2 regions of the Marinomonas pontica genome follow, and region 2 is predicted to be linked to the other one. Evidence: riboswitches for the same ligand, from Rfam matches in the RefSeq annotation. Region 2 holds a riboswitch; the other holds the start of a gene.
The links. Region 2 has a riboswitch for FMN ahead of AABA11_RS04885 (6,7-dimethyl-8-ribityllumazine synthase). Riboswitches for the same ligand answer to the same signal wherever they lie in the genome.
Positions count from the first base shown of each region.

Region 1: it holds a riboswitch for FMN, as region 2 does, so the genes downstream of both, AABA11_RS00780 (DMT family transporter) here and AABA11_RS04885 (6,7-dimethyl-8-ribityllumazine synthase) in region 2, are expected to answer to the same signal.

Region 1 covers NZ_AP027271.1:166,596-182,943, forward strand. Annotated here, with positions in the region: gene AABA11_RS00755 (metallophosphoesterase family protein) at 1-1,267, shown strand, start outside; gene AABA11_RS00760 (amphi-Trp domain-containing protein) at 1,273-1,542, shown strand; gene AABA11_RS00765 (hypothetical protein) at 1,645-2,112, shown strand; gene AABA11_RS00770 (ATP-grasp domain-containing protein) at 2,148-2,954, opposite strand; gene rarD (EamA family transporter RarD) at 3,149-4,063, opposite strand; FMN riboswitch at 4,258-4,441, shown strand; gene AABA11_RS00780 (DMT family transporter) at 4,561-5,490, shown strand; gene AABA11_RS00785 (MFS transporter) at 5,680-6,888, shown strand; gene AABA11_RS00790 (FAD-dependent oxidoreductase) at 7,166-9,316, shown strand; gene AABA11_RS00795 (DUF547 domain-containing protein) at 9,321-10,139, shown strand; gene AABA11_RS00800 (LysR family transcriptional regulator) at 10,134-11,042, opposite strand; gene AABA11_RS00805 (sulfite exporter TauE/SafE family protein) at 11,172-11,897, shown strand; gene AABA11_RS00810 (M48 metallopeptidase family protein) at 11,953-12,459, shown strand; gene AABA11_RS00815 (7-cyano-7-deazaguanine/7-aminomethyl-7-deazaguanine transporter) at 12,546-13,211, opposite strand; gene AABA11_RS00820 (TetR/AcrR family transcriptional regulator) at 13,490-14,044, shown strand; gene AABA11_RS00825 (PA4780 family RIO1-like protein kinase) at 14,066-14,923, opposite strand; gene AABA11_RS00830 (hypothetical protein) at 15,019-15,927, opposite strand; gene AABA11_RS00835 (DEAD/DEAH box helicase) at 16,302-16,348, opposite strand, start outside.
Region 2 covers NZ_AP027271.1:1,037,867-1,054,214, reverse strand. Annotated here, with positions in the region: gene yegD (molecular chaperone) at 1-71, opposite strand, end outside; gene AABA11_RS04935 (NnrU family protein) at 345-926, opposite strand; gene nspC (carboxynorspermidine decarboxylase) at 1,242-2,339, shown strand; gene AABA11_RS04925 (saccharopine dehydrogenase family protein) at 2,389-3,627, shown strand; gene AABA11_RS04920 (hypothetical protein) at 3,791-5,005, shown strand; gene AABA11_RS04915 (sirohydrochlorin chelatase) at 5,081-6,310, opposite strand; gene cobN (cobaltochelatase subunit CobN) at 6,394-10,257, opposite strand; gene cobW (cobalamin biosynthesis protein CobW) at 10,440-11,525, opposite strand; gene cobM (precorrin-4 C(11)-methyltransferase) at 11,564-12,337, opposite strand; gene cobJ (precorrin-3B C(17)-methyltransferase) at 12,373-13,149, opposite strand; gene AABA11_RS04890 (MliC family protein) at 13,281-13,646, opposite strand; FMN riboswitch at 13,895-14,056, shown strand; gene AABA11_RS04885 (6,7-dimethyl-8-ribityllumazine synthase) at 14,178-14,669, shown strand; gene AABA11_RS04880 (leucine-rich repeat-containing protein kinase family protein) at 14,741-15,982, opposite strand; gene rsmS (pleiotropic regulatory protein RsmS) at 16,120-16,281, opposite strand.

The DNA.
Region 1 (16,348 bases), 870 kb from region 2:
CTTACCGAGCGAGTGGACCGCTTGGCCGCGGGATGATGGTTCGGTAAATAGTCATGTATTAGAACCGAACAAAACACCTTCTTTATTTAAGAAAAATAAGCTGCGCTGGCCAAAGCGTTCGGTGGTGTTTATTTCCGATCCGCACGCGGACGCTCATGCATTTGAAGCGTCATTGATCGCGGCGGGTGTGGCAGAGCGCAAGAAAAAAGCGGGCTTGGGTCAATTGACGTTGACGAAAAAAGGCAAACAGTCGGAGATCATCGTCGGTGGGGATTGTTTGGACAAAGGGCCAAGCAACCTCGAATTACTGCGCAGTGTAAAACAGCTTTATAAGCTGAAAGCGCGAGTGACGCTGCTGGCGGGCAATCACGATTTGCGTTTGCTCATGGGCTTGTTAGCGTTGGCGCGTAAAAAAGACGTCGGCAATCAGCACTTCTTTGTGCGCATGGGCAAAAAAGTCGTGCCATTGTTTCGCGAAGTATTCGACGAATATTTGGCGGACACGCATTGGGACAAAAAAATCCCTGATGAAGATACCTGTCGAGAATTGCTTTTTCCTGGCGACGAATGGTTTAAAGAGTTTCCTTTTCATGCGGCTGGCTTTTTGACGGCGGAAGGCATCGATCGCGAAGTGCGCAAAATGGAATCGAAGAACCACAGCTTTGAAAAGCATTGCTTGGCTGCGGGATTGAGCCTGCGCAAGGTGTACGCTACCTCGTTGAAATGCCAAGCTTTGTTCCTACATAAAAAAGGCGAGTTCAATTGGTTTTTCCGCAAAATGGAGCTGGTCGCGAAACGTGGCTCGTTCTTGTTTTTGCACGCGGGATTGGATGACAGCATGGGGCAAATGCTACTAAAAAGCGGCACCAAATACGCGAACAAGGCCTTTCACCGTAACCTCAAGCGTCGTGACTTATTCAGCTTTTACTACAGTTCGATTGCCAACACTTTTCGAACCAAATACCGCGATGCCGACCTGCCACTGACCAAACGTGGCGTCGAAGCGATTCATAAAGCGGGCATTCATGTGGTGGTTCAAGGCCATATCAACCGTCAGCAAGGTCAGCGAATCACCATCAAAAAAGGCTTGGTGCACGTGGAAGCGGACATCACGCTAGACGCGCATTCTCGCAAAGCCGAAGGTTTAAGCGGCTTTGGCATAGGTGCGACTTTAATAGGGAAAGACGCCGGTATTGTTGGGTTAAGTTGTGACTACCCAACCGCAAAAGTCATTACGGCTCAGGATCTACAAGGAATTTACGGATAACATTTATGAAATCAAAAACCGAGTTCAAATACGAAGCGTTACTGGATGCTGATGATATTCAAGGCGTATTAAAAGCGCTTTCCAAAGGCTTATCCAAAGGCAAATTGGAGTTCAGCGAAGACAAAGACGGTGCGTTGACGCTCGACCCAAAGGGCCTGATGCGCTTGAAAGTCAGCGCGTCAGAAGACGAAGACAGCCAGCAATTTGAAGTCAAAGTACGCTGGGAAAAACGCCCTAAGCGCCTCAATAAAACCGCTCCCACTATTTCGTCGTGATTGTTTTAGACTGTTCTACCTCATAATATTAGATAAAACTGTTTCGACGGGGCGTTTTATCCAGCCCATTACTATAATTATAAAAAAGAAAAGGGGATGTCCGTGCTTAAACACCTGTTCTTCCTTGTCAGTTTGTTGTGCTCGCCTTCGTGGTTGTTGGCGGCCAATCCGTCTATTAATGAGCTTAATTCTTGTTTTGCTTTGGTGGATTTTGTCGATTCAAAATTGGACGAATTCGCGGGCAATTATGCAAAGGAAGACGTGCTCGCGGTGCATGCTGGTTTATCGGCGTATGGCGGCTTTTTGCAAAATGACATGATTAAGCCCAAGTTGCTGAACATGTATGGTGGCAATGAAGCCCAAGCGAAACTCATGCAAGCGCTGTTTGATCGTCAAAAAGCCAGCTTTTATAAGACGCTAAATGGGCGTTACACCGAGAAAAAACTCTTCACTGAATACGCTGCAGGCATCAATGATTGTCGTGCGAATGTCAGCATTCCCCCTGCCATCGCCAAAACCCTTAATACAGCCATCAACACCATGATTAAAATGGCGAGACAGAGACCGTAAGCCATCAGGCTTGGCTTATTGACAGGGTCGGCGCGCTAAAAACCGCTAGGTTGATCGATCAAGTTAGCCACTGACAGCAAATGTTGCTCATTGAGGTAGTTCAACAGTTCCGTGTTGACGTCATTTTGTATGGTAGGCAATCCTTGGTTGCCAAAGATACGATTGATTTCAATCACATACGGCACTGAACCGACCATGGCAATGTCGAAACCTGCGTGGTTGATGTCTAACGATTCGGCCAAATAGGTGACAAGATCTTGCGCTTCTTTTGGAATCAAGGCCGCTTCCACCTGCCCACCTTGGCTGATGTTGTTGTGAAAGCCGTTGTCTGACTGCAAACGCCAGTAACCGTTAACGATTTTATTACCAACCCAGATGACGCGCATGTCTCGGTCAATGGGCAGGTATTCTTGCGCATACAGCACGTCTGTTTGCGCCACGTAGTCGCGCCATTGACCGATGGTTTCGATTAAAAAAACGCCGTTGCCCATGCTGCTGCGTGGAATCTTTGCCACGAAAGGAGAAGGCATGTCGTCCCAGATTTTCTCGGCTTCGTAGGGCGTGTTGGCTGCGATAATCGTGTAGGGATGTTGTGCGGGTGCGACGGTACGAAACGTCCGCGTCATTTCCACTTTATCGTGCCCAATCATGTAGGTGGCCAGACTAGGAAAAATTCGCTTTTTCAGCCCATGAACCAAGGCGTTGAGTTGCCAATATTGAGGAAAAAGCAGCCAATCGGCGTCTTTTATTTCATCCAAATGGTCGTACATCGATTCGGGTTTGATGTAGCGAACTTGCGGCAAATGCAAGGTTCTAAGGGCGTCAAAAGAGATGATTTTCATAGCGTATAATCAGTAGACAAACATGCCGCGATTTTGGGACTTAGCGCCTAAAAAAGAAACAAAAAACGACGGAGTTTATATATCCAATCATGCTAAAAAACTGTTTTATTAGACCGTTTTGTTTTTCATGTGTTCGCTTTCTCGTGGCGCGTATTTCAGAAAAATGCCAAGTGAAATCAATAGAAAACCAGCACCTAACGTAAGGCGTTTTTATCAAGTGCCTGTTTGGCTCGGTTTTTACGAATTTTACGAACCGAGTCGAGAATCAATATGACAAGCGCCGACCAGATCAGCACAAAGGTGGTCAGCTTTTCTGGGCTAAGCGGTTCGTCGTACAAAAACACCGCGAGAAAAAACATGCCCGTTGGGCCGATGTATTGAAAGAACCCAAGCGTCACCATGCTGACTCGGTTTGCCGCTGCCGCAAAGCACATCAACGGCACCATAGTGACTGGCCCTGCCGCGAACAACAACCAATTTACATGCGCGCTGTTGTCAAAAATATTCGCCGTAGCAGATGGGCTCCAGATCAAATACAAAAGCGCAAATGGCAACATAATCCCCGTTTCTATCGCCATGCCGGTGAAGCTGTCGACGGCCACTTTTTTGCGAACCAAGCCATAAAAGCCAAAAGTCACTGCGAGAATAAGCGCGATCCAAGGCAAAGAGCCGAATTGAATCACCTCAAACACCACCGCACAAAAGCACAGAACAACGGCAGCTTTACGTACTTTATCGAGTTTATCCTGAAAGAAAATCATACCTAACAAGATACTGATGAGAGGGTTAATGTAGTAACCCAAGCTGGCGCTGAGCATCTTGTTATTTTGTACCGCCCAAATAAACGTCCCCCAGTTGAAGCCAATAAGCAAAGTTGAAACCAGCATGGCCAACAGTGTTTTACGAGAGCGAAGCACGGTTTTCAACGCGTCGGTATAGCGAAGAAGTAAGATCAATATCAGAACAAGGATGAAGGACCAGACGACTCGATGAGCGAGAATTTCTTGTGCCGGAACAAATGACATTTCTTTAAAGTAAATCGGCGCGATGGCCCATAAAGTGAATGCCGTCAGCGCATAAAAAATGCCGCTTTTGGAAGAGGTTTGCATTGAAATCATCCTATTCAATGAAGGTTATTCTTGGATATGAACGTGTGCATGAGAGTGTATAGCAATACTGCATAAATGGTCAGAATTTTGTTGATAAAGAAACAAACAATGTCATTTTGCGGCGGTCAATTTATCGCCGGTTTATTGCCTAAACAAAGGGATAGCGGTAAAGTGGCGGTTGAAATTTTTACATTAATCGAACTTCGGGGCGGGGCGAAATTCCCCACCGGCGGTGATTTTTTTGAATCGAAGGATTCAGCAAACAGCCCGCGAGCGCTTTGTGTCTTATTTAACTAAACCTAGGTTAAGACGCAAGGGACAGCAGATCTGGTGAGACTCCAGAGCCGACGGTTACAGTCCGGATGATAGAAGTCGACCAAGTCTTTGTGGCGCCTGATGCTTTTCAGGTGCTTCTGAGCTGTGCTTTTCTGCGTACAGATCTTGGTACTATTCGTTCTCATCACCCCTGTGCATCTTACTGATTGGAGAAACCAAAGATGGCAGGCACATTTTTCATCATGATCGCGTGTTTCACGTGGGCATTGGATACCTTAATTCGTTACCCTTTACTGGGCGCGGGTTATTCCACACTGCAAATTGTTCTCATCGAACACCTTACCTTGGTGCTGTTCGTCAGTCCTATGCTGTGGCGCTATCGTCACGTTTATCGTCATATGTCGATCAGCGGTTTTTCGTGCCTGTTTTTTATTGGCGGCATAGGCTCGGCCATGGGCACCTTGGCATTTACGGAAGCCTTTCATTATTTGAATCCAACTGTGGTGATCTTGCTGCAAAAGCTGCAACCCATTGTGGCGATTCTATTGGCCTACTGGTTGTTGAAAGAGCGCATTGAAGGGCAGTTTGTTCGCTGGGCGGCGGTGATTTTGCTGGGCAGCTTCGTGATGATGTGGCCAGACCTTCGCCAATTGGGTGATGCGCAATGGCACTATTCAAGCGACACTGCCAGCATCATGAAAGGTTACGGTTACACGCTCATCGCCGTGATCGCATGGGGCGCAGCAACGGTGTGCGGTAAATATTTATCGCATCAACACATGCCCGCCAATGCGATCATGTCAGGGCGTTTTGTCGCGGGATTATTGGTGTTGCTACCGATGGCGTTGGCACAGTCTGAGAGCCTAGTACCAATGACGTCTATTGATTTGAGTTTGGCGGTTGTGATGGCTCTACTAAGTGGTTTTATCGGCATGTGGTTCTATTACCAAGGGCTCAAAACCGTCCCCGCACAACTTGCTACCCTGGCCGAACTGTCCTTTCCCGTCTTCGCCGCCGCCATCAACTGGCTATTCCTAGACATGGGCTTAACCGGCTATCAAATCATCGGCGGCTTGATGCTGATTTTAGGCAATATTGGCTTGCGCATGAAAGAGCTGAGAAAAACAGAGCTAGCGCCAGCGGCTCAGTAACAGAATGGTAAGGGCCTGATTGATAAATATCGGGCTTTGTTTCTGCTTTTCCTTTTTTAATTCCGCAAATACCTGCCCCTATTTGGGGCTTTTTGCATTAGAATGGCGCTCTTAATTTGTCCGCGAGGTCAGCTTTTAGCGGGTCTTTTCGTATGGATGCCGTCATTTTTACTCTAATAAGGAAGCGAGATGCCAAACACGTCTGTTCATTCTCCAATGGTTGAGCCGAAAACCCAGTGGCTAAACGTTATTTTATTGTGGATCGCGGGGATTTCCGCGGCGATGCAGTTTGCTAAGGTGTCGGTGTCGTTTGACGCGTTGCTGGCGCATTATCAAATGGGCGCGCCGTCTACAGGAGCTGCGTTGTCTGCAGTGGGCATTGTGGGTTTGGTGTTCGGTGTGTCAGCGGGGATGATTGCCAGTCGCGTTGGGTATTTGAAAGTGTTGGTGGGGGCTTTGTTATTGGGCGGCACTTTGTCGTTTGTTCAGTCCAGCTTACCTTCTTTTCAGGTGCTGTTTATCACTCGAATGTTAGAAGGCTTTTCTCAGTTGGGTGTGGTGGTTGCGGCACCCACTTTGATTGCGAAATTGAGTGCGCCACAACATAGATCGTTGACCATGGGCATTTGGGGGACGTTTTTTGGTGTGGCGTTTGCTGTGTGCGGCTGGTTGGGCAAGAGCATTCTAGGTCATTACGGTTTACAGGCTTTGTTTCTTAGTCATGGTGTGTTTATTACGGCCATTGGCGTGGTGTTGTTTTTTAAGTTGCGAAAAAATCCGGTGTTGGATTTGGTGCCTGTGACAGAAATGCAAGAGGGCTTTTTGAAGCAAATGATGCAGGTTTATCGTAACCCGAGAGCCTTGCTGCCTAGCTGTGTGTTCTTGTTTTATACCTGCACTTTAGTGTCGATTTTGACCTATGTGCCGGGGCTGATTGATGATGCGTCGTTAAAGACGTTGATGTTGGTGGTGTTGCCGTTAATCAGTACCAGCGGTACGTTTTTAGCGGGGGCGATTGCGCAGTATTTGATGAAGCCGCAGCGCGTTGCGCTGATGGCGTATTGCGGTGTGGCGAGCTGTGCCGTGGTGCTGTCTTTCATTAATGGTTCCGCGGGGTGGTTTTGTTTTGTCGTTGGGATATTGGTGCTGTTTTTGGGTATGGTGCCGGGCTCTGCGTTGGCGATGATCCCGACTCTGGCGCGCAATCCGAGTGAGCAGGCGCAAGGTTATGGTTTGCTTGCGCAATTTGGTAACCTTGGTGCGACCGTTGGGCCGCCGTCGTTTGCAACGGCCATTTCGCTTTATGGTTTGACGGGGCTGGTGGCGTTGGTATTGACGGTGTGTTGTTTTGGCGTTTTGTTTAGTCTTCTTGCTGGGCGCATTAAAGGCACTAGGTAATCTTTTCTGGTTAGTCTTTTTCTGGTTAGTCTTTTTCTGGTTAGTCTTTTTCTGGTTAGTCTTTTTCTGGTTAGTCTTTTTCTGGTTAGTCTTTTTCTGGTTAGTCCTTTCTGTGTTTTGGCCGTGTTTGATTCACAAGCATGGCCTCTCTTCATGTTTTGTTGCAAAAAGAATCCAAAGTCCTGTAATAATTTAGGCTTGGGCTCAGTCTAATGTCTACACATCGAATCAATTGGTTTTTATCCAGAGTCGAAAAGGCTCTTTCGGGGTTTTACGAATGAAAAAAATGGGATTGCTGGTATTCATCGCAGCATTAGCGGCGGGCTTCTTTTATTTTGACCTGCATACGTTATTGACGCTGGATGGTTTGAAGTCTGGGCTTGCGCAATTTGGTGCGTGGCGCGATGACAGCCCGTTATTGGTCGGCGGCGCATTTTTGCTGCTGTACGTTATTGTGACGGCGCTGTCTTTGCCCGGCGCGGTGATCATGACCTTGGCGGCAGGTGCCTTGTTTGGCTTGTTGTGGGGGACGGTGATTGTGTCGTTCGCCAGCAGCATTGGGGCAACCTTGGCGTTTTTGGTGTCGCGTTATTTGTTGCAAGACACGGTGCAATCGCGTTTTGGCGGGCGTCTAAAAGCGTTTAACGAAGGTATTGCCAAAGACGGCGCGTTTTATCTGTTTACTCTTCGTCTGGTGCCGATTTTCCCTTTTTTCTTAATTAATTTGCTGATGGGGTTAACGACGATTCGTGCTTTGACTTTCTATTGGGTGAGCCAAGTGGGCATGTTCGTCGGAACCTTGGTGTACGTCAATGCGGGAACTCAGCTGGGTCAATTGGAGAGTTTGTCGGGCATTTTGTCTCCGTCTTTGTTGTTGTCTTTTGTCTTGTTAGGTGTGTTTCCGCTTATTGCGAAAAAAATCGTTGATGTGGTGAAGGCGCGTCGTGTGTATGCTGGATTTAGCAAACCAAAATCCTTTGATCGTAATTTGATTGTCATTGGCGCTGGTGCTGGTGGCTTAGTGAGTGCTTACATCGCGGCGACAGTAAAGGCTAAAGTCACCTTGATTGAAGCTCACAAGATGGGCGGTGATTGTTTAAATTACGGCTGTATTCCGAGTAAGGCGTTAATCAAGAGTGCGAAAGTGGCTCATCAAATGCGCCATGCTGAAAATTATGGATTGAACAGCAGCGAGCCGACCTTTTCGTTCAAAAAAGTCATGCAACGTGTTCACGATGTGATCTCGAAGGTTGAGCCTCATGATAGCGTTGAGCGTTACAGCAACATGGGTGTCGATGTGGTGCAAGGTTACGCTAAATTGATTGACCCTTGGACGGTGGAAATTCAACGAAACGACGGCGATACGCAACGTTTGACGGCGCGCAGTATTGTGTTGGCAACCGGCGCACGTCCTTTTGTGCCGAATTTACCGGGCTTGGACGAGGTAGGCTATTACACCAGCGACACTCTATGGGAAGCTTTTGCCAAATTCGATGAGCCGCCGAAGCGCCTTGTGGTGTTGGGTGGTGGGCCGATTGGTTGTGAATTGGCACAGAGTTTTGCCCGTTTGGGATCGACGGTCACGCAAGTGGAGCGCTCGGCTCGTATTATGGGGCGAGAAGACGAAGACGTTTCTGCTCTAGCACAAGAAAGCTTAATTCAAGATGGCGTAATCCTGCTGACTTCTCACAGTGCGGTGCGTTGTGAAAAAGACGGTGATGTGAAGCGTTTGATTGTTGAACACAATGGACAAGAGTCTGTGGTGGAATTTGATGCGCTCATTTGTGCCGTTGGCCGCGAAGCGCGTCTGGACGGTTACGGTTTGGAGAATCTGGGGATTGAAACCAAAGGCACCATTGTCACCAATGATTACCTTGAAACCCTTTACCCTAACATTTTTGCCGCGGGCGATGTGGCGGGACCTTATCAATTTACTCACGTTGCCGCTCACCAAGCGTGGTATGCCGCGGTGAATGCGTTGTTTGGCTCGTTTAAAAAGTTCCGTGTCGATTATCGAGTGATTCCTTGGACGACGTTTGTTGACCCTGAAGTGGCGCGAGTGGGCTTGAGTGAAAAAGACGCCAAAGACCAAGGCATTGCTTATGAAATGGTGCGTTACGAATTGGATGACTTGGACCGCGCCATTGCCGACAGCGCGGCAAAAGGCTTTGTCAAAGTGCTGACGGTGCCGGGCAAAGATACGATCTTGGGCGTGACCATTGTTGGCGAACACGCTGGGGATTTGTTGGCAGAATTTGTACTGGCGATGAAACATGGTCTTGGCCTGAATAAAGTCCTCGGCACGATTCACACTTATCCAACGTGGGCGGAAGCCAATAAATACGCTGCAGGTGAGTGGAAACGTGCCCACGCGCCACAGCGTATTTTGAATTGGCTGGAAAAATACCATGCTTGGCGTCGAGGTTAATGTGATGAATAAACTTCGCTTATTGGTATTCACGCTATTGAGCTTTACCTTCGCTGGTTTGTTCAGTGTTCAGGTAAGCGCGGCAAACGCATTTGATCATAGCCAGTGGGATGCATTGCTAAAACAGCATGTGTTGCCGCTCAATGGCGGTCAGACAAGCCAAGTGGATTATCAAGGCTTTGCCGATGATAAGACGCAACTGGATCGCTACTTAGCGGATGTGTCTCAAGTAACGATCTCTGAGTTTGATGATTGGCCGAAAGACGAACAATTGGCCTTTTTGATCAACGCGTACAATGCGTGGACAGTGGATTTGATTGTTAGTCAGTGGCCGGATTTGGAGTCGATTAAAGATCTCGGTAGCTTTTTTCGTTCACCGTGGAGTAAGTCGTTTATTCCGCTATTGGGTGAAACGCGCTCTTTGGATGATATCGAACATAATTTGATTCGTGGTTCAGATCGTTATCAAGACCCACGCATTCATTTCGCGGTGAATTGCGCGAGTATCGGGTGTCCTGCGCTTCGCAATGACGCTTATACGGGCAAGCATTTAGATGCTCAACTAGACGAACAAACGCGACTTTTCTTGCAAAATCGCAGTCGAAACCGAATAGATGATGGCAAGTTAGCGCTGTCTTCTATCTTTAAATGGTATCGAGAAGACTTCGAAAAAGGCTGGAAGGGTTATTCATCATTGGAGCTGTTTTTAGTCGATTACGCGGTGGATTTGTCTTTAAACCCTGAAGAGATTCAGAAGCTGAAAGACAAGGATATGACCATCCGTTTTCTAGATTACGATTGGGAATTAAATAAAACCTCATAGCTCGTTTTGTGTACTGTTAGAAAGGCTTTTCATCATTTCCCAGAAAACATTCGCTTGCGAACTCTGTGTTTGATGGCGTAAGCGAATCATGAAAATGGGCAGCTGATTCTGTGAGGTGAAATTTTCTACTTCAATCGGCACCAGCTGGCCATTGTCTAACTCGGCTTGAATGCAATGTTTTGGCATGCGTGCCCAACCCAGTCCGTGTATCAACAAGGTTTTCTTTGCTTGGAAATCGTTCACATACCAGCGTTTGCCTGTGGGTAAAACGTATCGGTGGCCATTTTCTGAGGCGTTGGCGGTGGTGTCGTTAACCAAAACTTGGGGAATCGAATACAGGGATTGTTGCTTTATTTTGGTGTCGCTGGCGTTAAGCGTGGCGAGTAATTCTGGGCTGATCACCGCAATCATGGTGATTTTGTTCAGTTCGATAAAGGCGTGTCGGTCATCAAGCCCGTATCGTGGGCCAATGGCGATTTCGCATTTGTTCTTGGCGAGCTTTTCTTGCACGCCATAAAGGTGATCTGTGGTGATGTCTAAGGCAATATCCGCGTGCTGATGCTGAAAGGCTTTGATGCGTGACATGCAGTCATCGTCGAGCGCCATTTGGCTGAGGCAGAGCTGTAACGGTGCTTCTATGCCTTTCGCCAAATCATGGCCAAGATTTTCCAACTGCTGCGCTTGTGAAATCAGTTTTTTGCTTTGCTGGAAAAAGGCATGACCTTCGGCGGTCAGTGTGGGCCGGTAGCTGTTTCGGTCAAATAGCAAAATGCCATATTGCTCTTCTAAGGCTTTTACGGCCGCGCTGATCCCCGGTTGGGTTTTATGAATCGAATCCGCTGCAGAACGAAAACTGCCCGTTTCGACAACCGCAATAAAGGCTCTGAGTTGGTCGAGTTTCATGTTGTCCTCAATATGATCATTAATTCGAATCGTTTTGATAATAAAACGAAATTATTTATTGTTCATTATTTGCTTTACCATAACACACATTAAACGAGCTATCTCGTGACGGATTAAGAGGAGAAAAATGTGGATACGACGGTTATTGTGTTGTTTTTAGCGGGTTTGATTACCGGCTTTTCGAAATTTTCGGTGGGTGGCATGGGGTTGCTGGTGCTGCCGATTGTGATGATTGCTTTTCCTGGCCCTGAGGCGTTGGCGATATTATTACCGCTTTATATTATTACCGATATTATGGCGGTGTTTAGTTATAAGTCTAAGATTGCTTGGTCGGTGTTAGCGCGCTTTTTGCCTTTGGCATTTTTAGGTGTGTTTGTGGCGAGTCACTTTTTGGCCAACATTAATGCGGATCAATTTGTCGGCTTTCTCGGGGTGATGATCATTGCCATGATTGCACTTGGGTTATATCTGGATTACCGCCCTACGTCTTTTATGCAGAAGCCGCTTGCGGCATATTCCATGGGGTTTATTGGCGGGATTGTGACCATGATGGCCAACGCCGCAGGGCCGATATTTAGTCTGTTCTTGTTAGAGCAAAAACTGGATAAAACAACCTATGTGAGCACGCGTGCGTGGGCGTTCTTTATTATTAACGTAGTGAAACTGCCTTTCTATATTGGTCTTGGTTTGCTGTCTGTCGAGAGTACCGAAGCCAGTTTATACGCTATTCCTGGGTTGATTATCGGGTCTTTTATTGGCTTTCATGTCCTGAAAAAGGTCAATCCTATTCAGTTCAAATGGCTCATTCGTATTATGTCGACGGCGGCGGCGTTGAAGTTGTTTCTGTTTTCTTAGCTAGAAAGGGTTAAAATGGCAGGAAAAGAGAAATTTTATAAGGTTTAACGACTGAATGAGTGACGTTAAAAACTATCTTGGTGCTTACAGTGCTCAAGTTCAAGAACAAGCGCAAACCTTGTTGGATTCGGAACAATCTGGGGCTTGGTTACTCAAAAAATACCCGACGGCGCACACGTTAAATGGCCCACGTGCTTTGTACGAATACGCGATGGATTTAAAGAACGACTTTATGCGCAGTTCGCCGCCGATCAGTAAAGTCATTTATGACGACAAAATTCACATCATTAACAACGCGCTGGGACTGCATACTTATGTGTCTAGGATGCAGGGCAATAAATTAAAAGCAAAGAACGAAGTGCGAATCTCGTCTTTGTTTCGACGCATTCCTGAGCCGTTGCTCAAGATGATTTTGGTGCATGAATTGGCGCATTTAAAAGAGAAAGACCACAACAAGGCGTTTTATAAACTGTGCTGTTACATGGAGCCGGATTACCATCAATTGGAATTTGATCTGCGTTTGTACTTAAGCCATCGAGATCGTTTTGGGGATTTGTGGTAACGCGAAGTAGGCCGCAAAGGGAGGAGAAAAAGGCCTATTTTTATCCAATAGGCCTTTTTTGGGTCTGTGATTTGTTCTGAACTAGGTTACGCGTTTGCTAATGTGAAATCCGGCTTAATCGCGGTGATTTTCTTAGTCAGATAATTCAATAACACACCATACATAGGGATAAACAATCCAAGGCTGATAATCAGCTTGAAGCCAAAATCTGCCAATGCGATTTCTTGCCAATGTTGTGCCATGAATGGATCTGGGCTTTGGTAAAAAGCGATACCGAAGAACGCTAATGTGTCTAAACCATTACCAAATAAGGTAGATGCCGCAGGCGCGACCCACCATGCTTTTAGTTGGCGAAGACGATTAAATACCTGAATATCAAGCACTTGACCTAGAAGGTATGCCATTAAACTGGCGATCGCAATTCGGCCAACAAAGCTATTTAATGAAGCCAACGCCCCAAAACCCTGAAACTCACCCTGCGCGAACACAACGGATAAGACATACGAAACGATTAATGATGGGATCATCACTAAAAAAATGATTCGACGAGCCAGAGCCGCGCCAAAAATACGCACGGTTAAATCGGTAGCCAAAAAGATAAAGGGAAAGGTAAAAGCTCCCCATGTCGTGTGAAACCCAGCAATCGTAAAGGGAATTTGTACTAAATAATTGCTAGACGCAATGATTAGCAGGTGGAACATGGCAAGGTAGCGCAGTGCTTTAACCTGCTGCGCGGGCGTGAATGTACTCATAGTGTGACCTTTTTCGTTGAATTGGGGTTAGGGAACCCAAGTGGTTGACGGATCTGTCGATTATACATTTGACCTAGTGGTCAAATGCGGAGCGGAATTATACATTAAACAGCTGGTTAAAAAAGAGCCAAAAGCTAAAAAAGTGGTTTACTCTGTCATGGTGACGGTTTGATGGCATAACTAATTCGTGAAATCTATAAGTAGACCAATCGGTCTCTCTTGTTGGTAGACAGCATTGTCTCCTTGTGTCAGTGTTCGTCTTGATGAAGAGGAAATATATGACTAAGCCAGATTTATTGATTCATACGGCGTTTAAACTTTTCTATGAACAGGGCATTCATGCGGTTGGGATCAATACGATTTTAAACGAGACGGGAGTGGCGAAAAAAACGCTGTACCATCATTTTTCCAGCAAAGAAGCCTTGGTTGAGGCGGTATTAAAATACCGAGACCACATTTTTATGGACTGGTTAACGTCTCGAATGTTGGCTGCTGGAGAGGGTAAAGCGGCTGTTTTGGCTATATTTGATGCTTTGGACGATTGGTTTCATAACCAAGTACCAGAGCTGTTGCCGTTTAAAGGCTGCTTTTTTGTCAAAGCGAACGGTGAATTTTCTGATCACATGGTGAACGACATGTGTCAGCGCCATAAGCAAAATATAACGTCTTTTATCCAGGCAAATCTTGTTGGTCATTCATCGGAATTATCTGCAGGTGATTTAGCACAGAGCATCAGTGTGCTGAAGGAAGGAGCGATCGCACAAGCGTACGTTGCTGGTGACTTAGAGGCGGCCAAGAGGGCAAAAGCCATGGCTGTTGCTCTCTTAGGGTGATTTTAAAATCTGTACCTAATGTCAATCGTCGTCGTTTGAGTCCTTAATACGAGCAAGGCGCTCTTGTTCTTCTTCAAAGGCGTCTTTGATTTCTTGTAGAACAGAGTCCACATCGGCTTCTTCGGTGGGCTCGTCAAATTCGCCCGTTAGCTCTGTCTCTGGTGTGAGCTTACCGGCTTCAAATAACGCCCAAATTTCTTTGGCGTACTTGGTCTCAAGAAGATCAGGTGCAAACATACCGTAGTAATTCCGCATGTTATTCACATCACGTTCTAACATCCATTCAGCGTTGTTGTTTGCCGCAGCGTCAACGGCTTGTGGAAGGTCGATGATGACCGGTCCATGAGAATCCACCAATACGTTAAACTCTGACAAATCCCCGTGCACCAGTCCTGCACATAACATGCGTACTATGTCTTTAATAATGGTGTCGTGGTCTCTTCGCGCTTGTTCTTCCGTTAACACCACATCATTGAGTCGAGGCGCTACTTCGCCGCTGTCGTCTGTTACCAATTCCATGAGCAAGACACCATCAAAGCAACCGTATGGCGTAGGCGCACGAACGCCGGCGGCGGCCAAACGATAAAGCGCATCCACTTCGGCGTTTTGCCATAAGTTTTCTTGTTCGTCGCGGCCAAATTTAGAGCCTTTTTCCATGGCCCTAGAGCGTCGACTGTTGCGTACTTTGCGGCCTTCACGGTATTGAACGGCTTGCTTAAAGCTGCGTTTGCCGGCTTCTTTATATACTTTGGCGCAACGGATTTCTGATCCGCAGCGAACGACGTAGACAGTCGCTTCTTTTCCGCTCATTAATTGTCGAAGTACTTCGTCTACTAGGCCATCTTCAATGAGTGGTTCTATTCTTTTAGGGATTTTCATGCGGCTCGTTATACAGTGATTAGGTGACAGATGAAACAACCAGGAATAGACATTTTCACTGGTGTTACGAAATCGGATTTATCTGCCTTAGGCAGCTATTCGTTCATTTCACGCTTTTTATATTCACTCCTCACCAAATACTCAATCATTTCATTGATTTTCATGTTTCGTTCTTCTGCCAGCGCATTGAGCTTTTGTTTCGTATTCAGCGTCATGCTAATGCTGTACGGTTTTTTGCCGCTGGATTTCTCTCGAAATTTCTTCTGGCTCCACGCTTTTTTCATTTTATCAATGATTAACGCTTTACGGTCTACGTTATCAGATAAATCCAGAGTAGCAATAACCACCGCCTTTTTTTCTGTGTCTGAGGTTGGCATCCAAGCTTGTTCTAACGGTCGCTGACTTATGTTCTGTAAATACGCCCACGCCCATGCCCATTGGGAAGGGTTGTTGGGTTCCAACCAGTTCACAACCGATTCATTGAAACGAATGTCTTGCCATTTGGCTTTTAGGAGGTCGAGCAACGCCTGTTGTTGTTCTGTATCGGCTTCTCCGTCATAAAACGCGCTCAATATGTCCATATAACGGTCTGATGTACTGTCCTTATCATCACTAAAGGCTTTTTCTGATAACTGAGAAAGTTCAGTACTGTGTACTGCGTTTGTTGTGGTTGCTGTGTCTGTTTGTTTCGTATGGGTTTTCAGGTAGCACCACAGCCAATTACACAGTCGTTCGTCTTTTTTGTCGATCCAACGGAAATAATGGGATGGCAATTGCGTTGCTTTAAATGCAGTGCGCATTTGAGAGGTAAAGTTTTTTGGCGCGCGATTTTTATTGATGAGCGAGTCCAATTCTTCATTGAGTTTTTTCAAACGCTCAGCAAGAGAGTCCCCCCGTAAATTTTTGGCAGAACTTCCGCGAATCGTTTTAAGCAAATAATCGGTGTAAAAAGCACATTCTCTTTCTGAGACGGCGACTAAGACTTCCGAGGGATTTTTTATCATTTTTATTCCTTTTGGCTATTTGCTTATTCTTCTTTCCATTAAATTACTGTGTAGAGTGTTCCGTAAACCTTACGTGTATTTTAGTAAACTTACAATAATTTGACAGTGAATTTGATGATTTTTTGATCTACTTTTTAGGTTAAAAAGTGCACATTAATGGAATGGATTGACTGTTTTAATCGGAAATTCTTGCATCGGTGAAAGAAGGGTGCAGAGGAAGGCCAAATAAACGATTTATAGTGAATAAGTGCATTGTTTGTTGGGGGGCTGGCAATAAGGTCAGGCGCATTCCGGATATAGGTTCGCCATTACTGGAGTAAAATAATGCGCTCCAGTAGGCGAGTCATGCAGATCTGATAAAGGGGCTGAAAGGGTTAGCGTCTTCTACGCTTCGGTTTTTTGTCTTTGGATGGGGAAAGCC
Region 2 (16,348 bases):
AAACGCACTGACGAATCTTGCATAACGCCCAACGCGCAATTGGATGTTCCGTAATCAAAACCACAAATCATCTATTTTTACCTATCAACACGAATAAAATGGCCGCGGACGATAACAGAAAGCCCCCAAAGTATCAAAAGCTGAAAATGACGGCTAACTTGAAAAAACGCTTAATACTCAATGGAACTATCCGCTTTACGTGATGAACATGTAGGCAAGCCACTCAATAAATTGCTGATGGCATTAATACTCTCCTTACTACCATTTCAGGCATTGCCGAACAGACAAAAAAATGCCCTATTAGATTTTAGTCTGATAGGGCATTGTTACAGGTTGGGAGAGCACTAAACCAATGGAGACACACCAATAATGGCTTGATGCAGGTAAAACGCGATAGCAAACCAAGACACCATAGCAAACGCGAACGCCGCTAAGTCATATTGCACGCCAGATTCAAAGTCTCTAATGACTCCAGCTTTTCTATCACGACGACGATACACAGCAAAGCTCACAATAGACCACACCAAAAAGCTGCCAAATACCATCACATCAGCCAACGAACCGTTACTGATCAAATGCGCAAATGCCCAGATTTTCACCGCGATCAACATTGGATAACCGATTTTCTTTTTCATTGTGGTATTGGGAACCAACGCAGAGCCTGCAAAGAACAACGCAACCAATACCAGCAATCCCGCCAAATGGCGTGTCCAAACGGGTGGGAACCACAACCAAACTGGCTCAACGCGCATTTGTAGATACCCCATCACAATAAACGCGGTCGACAATAGTGTGATCATCCCAAAGCGCATTTTCCAACGCATCGCGCCATGCTGCTGCATAATCGTCTCACGCCAATGAGGAGCCACCAAGCGAACAGAATGCAGACAAAAGAAAACCACCAACCCTATTACTAAAATCAACATACTAAGATGTTCCTCATACTCTTAAAAAATCATTTACCCGTGCGGCTTTGGCTTTTATAAACGCCGTGTATAGAACGACCAAAACCGCCATACCGTTGTTAAACAGAATTATAAAGTGAAACAGACAATAGGCCTATTACTCATTGCAGCCAATTCTAAAAGTGCAATTCCTTATGCCACAAAATTTCAAGCCCTTAAAACCCCAAGGAAGTCACCAAAACGTCACAAAAAGCCCTGTAAAATAGCGTTTTTAAGCTAGAAAAAGCCCCCACCTTTGCTCTAGAATACACCGTTTTGACTAACGGGCAGGTTGCCATGATCAAGACACCATATTACCTCATTGATAAAGCGGCTCTTCTGAAGAATTTAGAGAAGATCGCCTATGTGCGCCAACAGTCCGGAGCCAAGTCTTTGCTTGCTTTAAAATGCTTTGCCACTTGGTCAGTGTTTGACCTGATGCAAGAGTACATGGACGGCACGACGTCTTCATCTCTGTACGAAGTGAAGCTTGGAAAAACCAAATTCAAGGGTGAAACTCACGCCTACAGCGTGGCGTATTCTGACGATGAAATTAGCGAAGTATTAGACCACTCCGACAAAATAATCTTCAACTCTATCGGCCAATTCAACCGTTTTAAAGACGCCAGCAAAGACAAAACTCGGGGGCTACGCGTGAATCCTCAGGTCAGTACATCTGAGTTTTTGATTGCCGACCCAGCGCGCCCTTTTAGCCGACTTGGCGAATGGGACCCAGAAAAAATTGAAACAGTGATTCACGACATATCCGGTTTTATGTTCCACAATAACTGTGAGAACAACGATTTTGATCGCTTTGATGACATGCTGAACCTGATCGAAGAACGTTTTGGTCATTTGATTCAGCAAGTGAAATGGGTAAGCCTTGGCGGCGGCATACATTTCACAGGGGAAAACTACCCTATCGATAAGTTTTGCCAACGCCTAAAAGCGTTTGCTGAGAAGTACGACATTCAAGTGTATTTAGAGCCAGGTGAAGCCAGTATTACCAAAAGTACCACGCTTGAAGTGACAGTATTGGACACGTTATTCAATGGCAAAAACTTAGCCGTTGTAGACAGCTCTATCGAAGCGCACATGCTGGATTTATTGATCTACCGTGAAAATGCTAAAATGGCACCGTGTGAAGGCGAGCAGGAATACATGATTTGTGGAAAATCTTGCTTAGCGGGTGATATTTTCGGCGAATTCAAATTTGAAAAACCCTTGCAAGTTGGTGACCGCCTATCGTTTCAAGACGCCGCAGGCTACACCATGGTGAAAAAGAACTGGTTTAACGGTGTAAAAATGCCGTCTATTGCCATACGCCAACTGGATGGCACTATCGAGCTCGTTAGGGAATTCGACTACAACGATTTTGAGCAGAACTTGTCTTAATCATAAGTTAATACGGTTCAACACTTTTTATTTTGGAGATAGCGTTACTATGAAAAAAAATGTCCTAATCATCGGCGGTGGAGGCGTGGCTCGTGTTGTGGCCCATAAATGCGCCCAACACAATGACACACTGGGCAATATCGCAATTGCTTCGCGCAGCGTTACGAAATGCGACGATATTGTATCCAGTGTCCTCGACAAAGGCAGCATGAAGGTAGAGGGCCGCATTCAAGCATTCGCCCTAGACGCTCTTGACGTGCCAGCAACGGTTAAATTGATTCAAGACACCGAATCTCAAATCGTCATCAACGTAGGCTCAGCCTTCATCAACATGTCTGTGCTTGAAGCCTGCATGGAAACGGGTGCCGCTTACCTAGACACCGCCATCCATGAAGACCCAGCTAAAATTTGTGAAACCCCACCTTGGTACGCAAACTACGAATGGAAACGCCGCGACGCGTGTAAAGAAAAAGGCATCACAGCCATTCTTGGCGTGGGCTTTGATCCAGGTGTTGTCAACGCTTACGCCGCCCTTGCGTACAACGATTATTTTGACAGTGTGAGTGATATCGACATCATTGATATCAACGCCGGCAGCCACGGTAAATACTTCGCAACCAACTTTGATCCAGAGATTAACTTCCGTGAATTCACCGGACGTGTGTACTCTTGGCAAGACAGCGCGTGGCAAGAAAATAAAATGTTTGAAGTCAGCCGCACAGACGATTTACCTGTCGTCGGCAAACAAACAGCCTACATGACAGGCCATGATGAAGTGCACTCCATCTCACAAAACTTGAATGTACCAAACGTGCGTTTCTGGATGGGGTTTGGCGAACACTACATCAACGTATTCACCGTGCTTAAAAACCTTGGCCTGCTGTCTGAACAGCCCGTTAAAACCGCGGAAGGTTTAGAAGTCGTGCCACTTAAAGTGGTAAAAGCGGTACTGCCTGACCCTTCTTCTCTTGCCCCTGATTACACAGGAAAAACCTGCATTGGTGATGTAGTGAAAGGTATCAAAGATGGCAAAGAGAAAGAAGTCTTCATCTACAACGTTGCAGACCACAAAGACGCGTTCAACGAAGTCGGCAGCCAAGGTATTTCTTATACAGCTGGCGTGCCACCTGTTGCAGCAGCCATCTTGGTTGCCAATGGCACGTGGGATGCGAAAGAGATGCGTAACGTTGAGCAACTTGATCCAAAACCTTTCTTAGGTTTGTTGAATGACATGGGCTTGCCGACTCGAATTAAAGACGAAAACGGCGACCGCCCTTTCACACTTTAATAGCAATACCCTAAAGCCAGCCTGACTTTACATAACCCCGCTTTGTCGGGGTTATTTTTTTCCTGCTCATTCTTTACTCAAACCATGCACAATAATGCTATAGTTTCGACACTGTCTCTTTCTGTTTTATTTATGAACTGATCAACCGATAAGGAACTCTGTTATGAAAAAGGAACTCAAGCTAGCGTTAATGCTCACCACTATCACTTTAACACTGGCAGGTTGCGCCTCGAACCCTGACTCTGCATCCAACCTAAGCGAAGACGCTAAACAGTCTGAAACCATCAGTCAAATCAGCGAATTCAAAGCCTCGTTAGACCAAGCAGAACAGCAAGTCTCGAAAGGCGTCGAAGAAGAGCTAGACTGGTTTGCAGCAAAGCACGTAGAAGAAGCCAATAAAGCACTGGCGGAAGCGAAAGAATATTACGCAAAATTTGAGTTTGATCCATCCGAAGCCAACAGCAGCACTGGGCTTTTTACTTCTACCACCAACATCGGCGCAGCCAAAGAAAGTCTTAATCAATTTAACAGCCGCATGGACAAAGCAAGAGGCTTAAAAGCCACATCCCTGTCCACTCTGTCTGAAGCCTTTGATTATCACGCACAGTTGAAAAAAATTGACGCTGAAAAATACTTTCCAAGTACAGTCAAAGAACTCAACACAGAGTTAAAAAAACTGGTTGATCAAATTGCAGACGAAAAAACAGGAGATGCCATTGCCGCTCAACCTGCGTTGGTCGCAAATCTGCGCGCTCTTGAAGTCAAAACCGTCAGTAAAATTTACTTAGCGGATGCTCAAAAAGAACTCGATCGACTCATTAAATCAGACATTTCACAACATGCGCCGAAGTCCCTGTCTCAAGTATCCGCATCATTGAATGCTACAATTGCGTTCATTGCCGCCGACCCAAGAGCAATCGATGCAATTAAAGAAAAAGCAGATGCGGTTCTTTTTTCGGTGAAAAGAGCGGAGCGGATTTCGTTGACAGTGAAAAAACTCAAAGCTTTGTCATCAAAAGATTATGAAGACTTCGTTACTGGCTACGAAAAAATTCTTTTTGAAATCAGTTACACACTTGGCACAGAAGACAAACGTGACCTATCGTTTGAGCAGCAAGGAAAAGCATTGGTTACTTTCATCAACACTGAAATGAAAAACTTAAATGAATCCGAAGACATTCAGCAACAACTTCGTAAAAAGCTGTCTAACCAAGTGGCGTACTCTAAACTTCTCGAAGACAAAATTGAAAAACTAAACAAGGACTTAGCTGAACTAAAACAGCCTCTAGTAGATAAAGAAACACAGGAAAAAGACACCGTGGCGACAGCAGCTGAGACGGTAGAAAGTGAGACTAAAATGGACACTTCAAACCAATAACATTTGGTTAAACCATAAAAAATGCCAGCAACTTTACATAAAGAAGCTGGCATTTTTTTATCCGCAACGTTTGAATTATTTGTGGGCAAACGCGGTTTTCGTGCAATCACCGTCGATTTTGTCTTTCTCTTCTTCAAGAATGTCTTGTGTAAACTGCCCCATAAAACAACAGCAAATCCCTTCACCAATCATAGTGCGTGGCCCCATTGGGTGACCAATGTGCTTGTAAACACCATGAGAATGCCCATGATCATGTGAATGTCCGTGGCTATGACTATGACCATGAGAGTGTCCATGATCATGCGAATGTCCGTGACTATGATCGTGTGAATGCGGTTTAAGCACAGAAGAGTGAGACGACTCACCCGAAGAGACAACAGCATGCTTAAGGTCAAAACTAGACAGGCCTTGCGTGTCGTCTTGTGGGTCAACAAACTCAGCATGGTGGTGGTGAACATCCACCTCACCTGCTGCCAAACGTCGCTTAAAAGAATTCATCAAGGTTTCTTCGCCGGTCTGCGATTCCCCTTGCATGATTTCTTCCACACGATTTTGAAAAGCATCAATAACCCGCGGATGGTCATTTAGATAAGGTGTTTGAATGAACTCAATACTTGGGTAAGCTTGAGCCACCTTGTCGACATAACCTTGAATACGTTTGATCAAGCGACCAGTAAATAAGAAATATGGGGCAACCACTATGCGCTTGTAGCCTAACTTCATTAGGTTTTCTAAACCAACCCCTACAGACGGATATGTTACGCCAGAGTAAACCGTATCCGCCCAGCCAAAGCCCATATTTTCGTTAACAATGCGCGTCAACTTCGCCGCTTCTGCGTTCGCAGACGTATCCGAGGTACCACGACCAACGACAACCAACAGAGTGTCATAAAGGTTGGCTGGCGGGTTTTCAGGGTCCAATCCCAGTGATTCATAAATGCGCGCTTGGAAGGCATCGATCATGTCATCTTGTAAGCCTAACTCACGGCCATAAGTGATGTGCAAACCTGGGTGCTTTTCTTCGTAAGTGGTTAACACCGAAGGAATGTCGTTTTTCGCATGCGTTGCTGCGAACAACATGCCAGGCACCGCATAAATTTCTTCAACACCTTGGTCAACCAAGCTGTTTAAACCCATATGAATGTTAGGGGCAGAAAATTCCAAAAAGCCATACTCGACAGGTAAATCGGGAAAACGCTCTTTTAGTCCTTTTGCTACTAGACCAAACTCACGCTCTGCGTCTTTATCACGGCTGCCGTGGCCACAAATCATAATGCCCTTTTTGGCCTGTTCTGAATTTTTCATGCTTTCTCTCTTTCTGTATTCGACTTAGCTGACAATCAGTCTAGTGACTGCCAACAAGGTTACAAGTGACCTTCTGCCCAAGATCACAGGCTTTGTTCTTGTTGCTGATCCAAATCAAGCAACAAGGATTGAATGCTGTCTTTATAATCGCCCGCATTTTGCCACATGCCGCGCTGTATTGCTTCTAATAGACGCTCGCCCATTTCTTCTAATGCATGAGGATTATTATCTCGCATGAAGGCTTGGTTGTCTGGATCGAGCAACAACCTATCGGTGACTTGTTCGTATTGATAATCCGAGACCAAATCGGTCGTCGCATCATAAGCAAATAAATAATCCACCGTAGCGGTCATTTCAAACGCGCCTTTATAACCGTGCGTTTGCATGGCGTCGATCCATTTTGGATTCAACACTCGCGAACGTACGACGCGATTTAGCTCTTCTTTTAGGGTGCGAATTTTAGGCGAGCTCGGATTCGAGTGGTCACTGTGATAAACACTGGGCGCTTGACCACTAAACTCGGTAACGGCATTGGTCATACCGCCTTGAAACTGATAATAATCGTCCGAATCAAGTATATCGTGCTCGCGGTTATCTTGGTTTTGCACCACCGCGTCCAACTGCGACAAACGCGCCACAAACGCGTCTTTTGCCTCTACGCCTTCGCCATTTCCTTGATTGTCAGCCCCGTCGCCATAAGAACCATAAGCGTACCCCCCCCAGTTAACATAAGCTTCCGCTAAGTCGGCTTTGGTGTCCCAGCAACGCTCGTCGATTAAACCTTGCAAACCCGCGCCATAAGCCCCCGGTTTACTGCCGAAAACGCGATAGGTGGCTTGACGATTTGCCTCGGATTCACCCATGCCTTGAGCCAGTAATGTGCTTTTTCGCGCTTCCACATTGTCACGAATAACATTGCCTGTGCCCGGCTCTTGATAATCGGCAATGGCTTGCACCGCCGCATCGTAAAGCCGCATAACGTTGGCGAAAGCATCTCGAAAGAAACCGGAGACACGTAAGGTGACATCCACTCGCGGACGACCTAACTGCATGCAAGAAAGCACCTCAAAATCCGTCACACGATTCGAGCCCGGCGCCCAAATCGGCCGAACTCCCATTAAAGCAAACGCTTGAGCAATATCATCGCCGCCCGTTCGCATGGTGGCCGTTCCCCACACGGACAAGCCTAAGTCTCTAGGGTAATCACCATGTTCTTGTAAATGCCGCTGAATGAGCGCTTCAGCGGACTGCTGGCCAATCGCCCAAGCCGCCGGAGACGGAATCGCGCGGTTATCAACGGAGAAAAAGTTGCGCCCTGTGGGCAAGGTATCTAATCGGCCGCGCGTCGGCGCACCACTTGGTCCAGGAGGAATAAAACCGCCCGCCAAGCCCGTGATTAATGCCTGAATCTCGTCGTTTGCACTTTGCTGCAGCGCGACGAACAAGCGTTTTTTACTGTGAGCTAACAACGCAGCGGTTTGCGGCAAGAGTATGGCCAGCTCATCAATGGAAGCTTTACCAATCAAATGGCTCAGGACCAACGCCTTGGCCATTAGCTCCAAGCGCTCCTTGGTATCCGCATGAGTCCGCCACGTTAGTTCGCTTACAGACTGTAAACGCTCGGGCTTATTGCCAAGCCATAACGTTCGCTCACTTTTCATCGGATCAAAATCGTCTTGTTGCAACGATAAATCTTTGACTAAAGCGTGGAGAATCCCTTGACTGGTGATCTCACTTCCGCGCGGTAATCGCAATAATGCCACCAGCGTATCGGCCAGTTTATCGTCCTCGGGTAACTCCCCTAAACGGTGCAATCCATGACGAATTTGCGCCTCTTTTATCTCACATAAGTAAGTATCTAACCCTTCCAGCACGGACTCATCGTTGTCCGCTTCTATCCCTGCCAGCTCTTCAAGCAAATGTGTGGTTTGGACTTTTTCAAGAATCTGTTCACGCAGCCAAGTTTCTCGACGTACGTCCATGCCCATGGCTTGGTAATACTCATCAACTAAACTTTCTAACTCCGCCATATCGCCATAAGTTTCAGCGCGGGTCATCGGCGGCATAAGATGATCAACAATCACCGCTTGTGTGCGGCGCTTGGCCTGCGCACCCTCACCCGGATCATTCACAATGAAAGGGTAAAAATGCGGCATCGGCCCTAACGCAATATCTGGCCAACACTGATCTGATAATGCCGTGCCTTTGCCCGGCAACCATTCAAGGTTGCCATGTTTGCCCACATGCACAAAAGCGTCGACCTTATAGACATAGCGCAACCAAAAATAGAAGGCCAAATAACTGTGGGGCGGAATCAAATCTGGGTCATGGTAATTCGCCGCGAGATCTAAATTGAAACCACGAGCCGGCTGAATACCGACAAACGTTTCTCCTAAGCGAATACCCGCTAGCATGATGCGACGTTGGCCGTTTTGCTCGCGGCATTTATGGTCTTCTTCCGGTGGCCCCCAGCGATCCCAAACGGCGTGTTGGCATTCCAATGGCAACTGATAAAAATAGTGTAAGTAGTCTTCCAAGGCGATACTTTGCCAACAGCCACGTTCATGTAAGGTATTGGGGTTATTGGTCACCGCGCCAAGTAGCTCTTCGATCAAAGCGTTGCCGTGGTCGGGAATATTCGCAATCGGATAGCCCGCCGATTCTAAGGCTTTTAATAGATTCACTGTCGAGGCCGGTGTGTCCAAGCCTACGCCGTTACCAATACGACCGTCTTTGGTTGGGTAATTAGCCAACACCAAAGCGATGCGTTTTTGATGATTCGGTTTGCTGGCTAAATTGGCGAAACGCTTAGCCAGTTGAGCAACAAAACGCGCTCGCTCTTCTTGCAATTCGTAACGCACTAAATCGACTTGGGCGATATCGTTGTAATGGCTTAATGCTTTGAAACTGACTGCACGAGTAATAATGCGACCGTCCATTTCTGGCAAGACAATTTGCATGGCCACATCACGGCTGCGAAGGCCTTGAGTTTGCACTTGCCAATCTTCTTCGGTACTTCCAGACAAAATCAATTGCAAAACGGGTATCGGCGAAGCAAAAGCCGATTGAAAATCCGTTGGCTCAGAAGCCAAATCTGGACTGCCCACGCGATTTGCCGCAAAACCTGTGGTGTTTAAAATCACCTTGGCTTGAGTGCGTTCCACTAACGATTCGATCAAGCCTACCGAGACATCGTCTTTTAAGGAGCTTACCGCCACCGCCAGCGGAACCAGACCTTCTTGCTCTAGCACTTCGATCAAGCAATCAAACATCACGGTGTTGCCACTTTGAAGATGAGAACGATAAAACGCCAAAATAGCGACCGGAGAGCCTTGCGCTAATTCATCGGAATAATGATTTTGCCACTGGGCAAAGCCAGCAGAATGCCCCGCATGATAAATCAAAGCACTGGGTAAAGGAGTAGGCTCTTGCCAAGCACACGGCGACCCAAAATAACGATCAATGAGGAAATAGAACAATTGCTGAGAGTTAACTTGGCCACTTTCACGCAAGTAACGCCATACTCGATGACAGTCTTCTGGTTTTGCAGTGGAAACGTTCATTAGTGAAGGGTCTTGTGAATCGTCGCCCGGCACGATGATAAGCGTGCGACCTGCTTTGGCTTGCGCCCATTCTTGCAAGCGCTGAAAACCGTATGCCCAGTAATGCTCACCGCCCAACAAAGACACCACGACCACTTTAGCGTGATCGAGCACCTTGTGTTCGTACAAATCGTAAGCCGCGGGTTTGACCAACTGCATCCAATTTGCAAGCCGAACTGATGGCAGAGATCCTAGCTCTGTAATCAATTGATCTAGAGCACTGCCTAAAGCACCGAGCACACTGTCCGCCGCGGCCAAAATAACCAAGTCTGCTGGGGATTGCCCAAGATCGACAATCCCTTCGTCGTCAACAAAGCCACCCGGTTTGGCTGCTAATAAGTGCACGGTTTCTCCAATTACGTTCTTTTATTAAATCAATCTAGTTATTCGGTTATTCGACACTTATTCACGGTGTTACGAGCGAAGCCAAGACGAGGCAAAAATAGACGAGAAAGCGGAGTTTATAGTTATAAATGAGCAATTCGAGTCTATTTTTAACAAAGTATTGGCAAGCGCAGTAGCCGTGATCAAGCACTCAAAGCATCATGAAGAATATTCTCAACCTGCTCTTTACTAATGCCTTTACCGATAAATACCAGCTGGGTTTTACGCACCTCTTCAGGCTGCCATAAGCGATCAAAATAACGGTCTAAACGCGTTCCTACTGCTTGAAACACTTGGCGCATCGGTTTGCCATGTACTGCCGCAAACCCTTTTATACGAAAAATATTATGCTCTTCAACCAGCTGTGTGAGGGTTTCTTGCAAAAGGTCAGACTGCACTTCACCCAAGGTAATAACAAAAGAATCAAAGTGGTCATGGGCATGATCGTGGTGCGCGCCGTGAGCATGATGATGATCATGGTGGTTATGCACTTCGTCGATTCGGCTTTCCGTTGCAGCATCAATGCCTAGCAACATATCAAGTGCGGCTTCTCCATTTTCGATGTACACGGTTTTCACCGTATTTGGCACTTCATGACTGATAATGTCTTGCACTCGTGCTCTCTCTTCGTCGTTCAATAGATCATTTTTACTGACAACAACTAGATCTGCTGCACTCAACTGATCGTCTAACAGCTCTTGCAAGCTTGGGTCATGGTCTAGACTCTCGTCCGCTTGGCGCTGTGCCTGAACTTTGTCTTCATCATGAGCAAAACGCCCTGCGGCTACAGCAGGACCATCGACCACAGTGATTACCGCATCAACGGTGCAATACTCTTTGATACCTGGCCAGTTAAACGCTTGTACTAAAGGCTTTGGCAACGCCAATCCACTGGTTTCAATTAAAATATGGTCTATGTCATCTCTGCGCGCCACCAGCTGTTCCATCACCGGTAAGAACTCTTCTTCTACCGTACAGCAAATACACCCATTTGCTAATTCATAGAAACCATCATCACCGCGTTGTCCAGTCGCTTCCTGACCTTCATCCGGGCAATCCAATGGACAAGAGCGCAGTAGCTCTGAGTCAATGTCTAGCTCACCAAATTCATTAACGATAACCGCAATGCGCTTTCCTGCAGCTTGCTTTAGCACATTGGATAATAAGGTTGTTTTACCACTGCCCAAAAAGCCAGTCACAATTGTTGTGGGAATTTTATTCAACTGCATGATTCATCCTTCTTACTTTAAGGGATAATATTTTAAAATTATGTTTTCTTAGACTTATGTATCTTACGAAAGATGTGCGCCTGTCCTTTGTCGTATAAATAGGAGTCTGCAAAATCTTCTGTGTCTAATACCTTCCCGACCAATATCAAACTGGTGCGAGTGAATTTTTTCTCGCGTACTTTTGCCACAATATCCGACAAAGTACCCACTACATAATCCTGATCTGGCCAACTTGTGCGATAGCAGACGGCAACGGGGCAATCTTCACCATAATGAGGAATCAGTTCTTCAACTATTTTATGAATACGCGTTACGCCTAGGTGAATTGCTAAGGTCGCACCACTTTGAGCAAGCGCAGGTAAACGCTCACGCTCAGGGAAAGGAGTTTTGCCTTCGTATCTCGTCATAATCACCGTCTGAGAAACGCCAGACAAGGTCAATTCTTTTCTTAGCATAGCGGCGGAAGCCGCAACAGCACTAACCCCTGGAATCACTTCGTAATCTATATCTAATGCTTCCAATCGACGAATCTGTTCACCGATCGCGCCATACAACGCAGGGTCTCCGCACTGCAAACGCGCAACGTCTTTGCCTTCTTGCGCCGCTTTTTCTATCACCGCGGTGGTTTCGTCTAAATTCATTTCCGCTGTGTCATAAATGGCTTCAGCAGAACCGCGAACACTGTCTATCACCTGAGGAGGAATCAATGAACCTGCGTACAAAACAATAGGACAACGCTCCATTGTTTTGACGGCTTTGATTGTCATCAAGTCTGGGTCACCTGGGCCGGCGCCAATAAAATAAACCGTCATATTGTGTCTCTTAATCGTATTAACATCTTGATTAACTAAAGTTTTTTTGAGTAACCACGTGGCGTATAAATCCACTGTTTCTCACCATTCACTATGTGTTTCGTATCCGAGTTGCCAACACTTACCATGGTAAACATGTCCACGTCTTTTGCGTCTAATTCTCCCAGTGTTGTAAAAGTAATCTCTTCTTCTGGGCGTGTCAGTTGACGGCCAATCATGACTGGCGTGCTGGCAGGACGGTATTGCAATAGGACATCACGCGCGTGGTTAAGTTGCCAATCACGTTTTTTCGACACGGGGTTGTAAAAAGACACGACAAAGTCGCCAGCGCCACAGGCATGCAAGCGCTTATCGATGGTTTCCCATGGCGTTAAAAGATCGGAAAGTGAAATGGTACAAAAGTCGTGCCCTAACATGGCACCCACGCGGCTGGCGCCGGCTTGCATTGCTGAAATTCCGGGTATGACTTCAATGTCCACATCGAGCCATTCAGGGTGGTTTTCTTTGCCTTGTAATTGCATGTCCAGCAACTCAAATACTAAGGTTGCCATGGCGTAAATGCCAATATCGCCACTGGAAATTAACGCGGTATTTTTGCCTTCTGCTGCAAGATCTAAGGCCAATCGAGCGCGACCAATTTCTTCACCAAGTGGCAAATTGTGGAAAGTTTTTCCTTCGCTCAGTTCGCCAAGCAAATCAAGATAATACCCGTAGGCAACCCAATCGCTGCAAACAGACAATGCTGCGGTTGCATTAGGGGCAACCAAACCCAAATCACCTGGGCCCATGCCCATGACAAATAGCTTACTCATACGTTCTCTACAATGGAATCATGCGCCCTAAGGCGCGAATGAAGCCATTGTACACGTATTGCAAATGTGACGGGATGAAAACACCACGATTTAAAGTGAACGCCCTTCAGGTGATCTAATTTGAAAGCTATTTAAGAGTCAACTCGAACAAGGTGACATTGAGTTTTTACGACACCTTGCTCAATTTCGGCTTCATCGCCATGAATCCAAAATGACAAACCTTCCCCTAGATAAAAAGCACCAGAAGCACTGATGGCATGTGTCAGATGGTAGTTTTTATCCTTCCAGTTTACTTGGGCATTTTCTGCATGGAACAACACAGTTAAAAGCGTGTTGTTGCAAAGGTATTCAGCCGAGTTGGTTTGAGAAATATCTTCCATCTCATCACTTTCATTAAGATGTGTGGTGTCTTTATGAACCGAACTGCATGCCGCTAAGCCAAAAACAGACAGATCAATCAACACTCGATGCACAAATGTCTTGTGTATATTCACCATGTAAGACTCCATTCCAGACTAATATTCCAAGCTATTCGTTATAAACAGCGCGCTATTGTAACAAAACATTAAAATCTCTTAATAGTAATTTTATATCCAGCTAGACAAAAAGCACTACTAGCCCCCCCCATTCTTGGTTACTTTTTGTTATCCATAAAATTGTCACAAAGTCACCACAGTTGAGGAAGGCAGACACTTTGACAGCCACCGGCAAAAACGAGTATATTTCGTCTGTCGGATGTATCCGACTTCGTTCTCGGGGCGGGGTGAAATTCCCCACCGGCGGTAAAGACCCTGTTTTAATCACAGTCTAAGCCCGCGAGCGCCTACAAGAAGTCTTTCTTTTAGGGTCAGCAGATCTGGTGTGAATCCAGAGCCGACGGTTACAGTCCGGATGATAGAGAGCGCGTCAGACAAAACCTCTAATGATGGTGCCTATTTTAGGCTCATCATGTTAAGGTATGCCATTTTATCGTGGTATATTTGCCTGCCCGTTCGCCCTGATTCACCTTAGATTTTTAGGATTAACACATGAATCAGAGCTCAACGAATAACACTGAATTTACTCCAGCAACAAAACGCATTGCGATTCTGCACGCTTCTTGGCACACAGACATCGTTTTAAATTGCGTTGAAGGCTTCACAAAAGAACTTGTTTCTCGCGGCTACGATGCGTCTTTGATCGACATCATTCCCGTTCCTGGCGGATATGAAATTCCATTACAAGCCAAACTACTGGCAAAGAGCGGTCAATATTCCGCGATTGCTGGTACAGCCTTGGTTGTAGATGGCGGCATCTACCGTCATGACTTTGTTGCTCAGGCAATTTGCAATGCATTAATGCAAGTTCAATTGGAAACAGAAGTTCCGGTTCTTACGGCGGTGCTGACACCTCATAATTTCCATGAACACGACGAGCATAAAGACTACTTTAGTCGTCATTTTGTTAAGAAAGGCATCGAATTGGCTAACGCGTGCGATCAAACCATTCGTTTGACCGAAAAAGCCAAGCAAATGCTTTAAGCCTATGATCTAACACGTTTCAACATAAAACGCCTCGCATTATTTACCCTGCGAGGCGTTTTTTTGAGCGATTAAACGAAACGGCGCTTGCTTAGCGAATCATACAACACGCTTTTTTGCCCAACTTCGTCACACAAATTCAACATATCATCAATAAAGAAGCCTAAAGCGCGCTGCTCTATTTGTTCAATACCACCCTGTTGCTGCTCCGATAAATTCGCATACTTTGATGCGGCACCAAAATCTCCAAACAAAATATGACCATCTTGATTGATCAAAGTATTGTGTGCATAGAAATCACCATGGCTGACTTTTCTCTCACAAAAATGCGCCACCAGCCGATCCGCCTGCTCAATAACATAAGCGATTTTTTCAATCGAGAACTCTTGCTCTTTCACAAACGTATCTCGGGTGCACGAGTCCAGACTCGGCGGTTGACCTAAATTTGTATAATGCGCAGGAATCAGCTCCATCACCAAAGCCGAACAGTTGGGCTCTGAGACTTTCGCCAAAGGCTGAACCAAATTGCTGTGACTTCCAACGGCCAAACACGCATCCAGCTCATCTTCTGGATAGCCGTCACTGGTCACCTCACCTTTAAAGACTTTGACTGCTACAGAATCGGAAAAATCAAATCGGTTATGGTGCCAGGTTGCCAATGAAATAACCCCTGACGCGCCTTGACCTAACACTTGGTGCAACGTCAAATCCGAAAAAGGTACCGTTTTAAATTCATTATGCGGGTCACGCTCAGCGCAAAATGGGTTGCCCGAAAACGCCAACCAAGCTAAACGTGGCAAATGCAATAAGACATCTGGAAAAGCCTTAAGCTGATTGGCCGACAGCCGAACCAACTCCAATTTTTGGCAATTAACAAGAGAGTCAGGCAGAGCCGTTAAACGGTTTCCTGCCAACGCTAGCTTTTGCAAACGAGCTAAGCGTCCAACATCTTCGGGAAGATATTCAATTTTGTTATCAGTCAAAATCAGCCAACGGGTCAACGTTGGTAATGAATCAGAAGACACCGACACGATTTTATTGCTTTTGAAGCCGATCATTTCCAGCTGCGCACACTCGCCTAACACGGCTGGCAAATGCGTAAATTGGTTATTGGAGCAAAAGAGAATACGCAGTTTTTTGAGTCGAGATAAATCCGCAGGCAAAGAGCTTAGGTTATTATTCGATAAATCCAATATTTCTAAGCTATCGGCAAGGTCAAAAATAGCGTCTGGAAACGTCGTTAACTCTTCAGACAGCTGCAGACGGACCACCCCTTTTAGCTCTCCACGATTCAGTTGATCAAGTGTGTGCAAAATAGTAAATCTTCTTAACAAAATAGGATGGCGGCCATTATAGCGAATGTAACAAGGCAAATGTCTACGTTACCGGCGAATAATGTTGGATAAGCAAAGTCAGAACTTCGTCCATTTTAGGCTTTAAAATGAAAAACTTAGCCGCCTTTTATGTTGTTTTTATCACGCTTATTTTGAAAGTCTTTCAACACAATAGACAATGCTTCTACGGCAACCTCGGGCTCAACTTCGTGTTCTTCCAATAGCTCAATCAAATCAACAGCAAGTTTAATGTGATCTGGCGCAGACTCTAAAGACATAGTAACCCCATATTCAAAATGACAGCCTCTGTATGTAAAAATGGACGAAAGTGGCAATGAAAAGTCA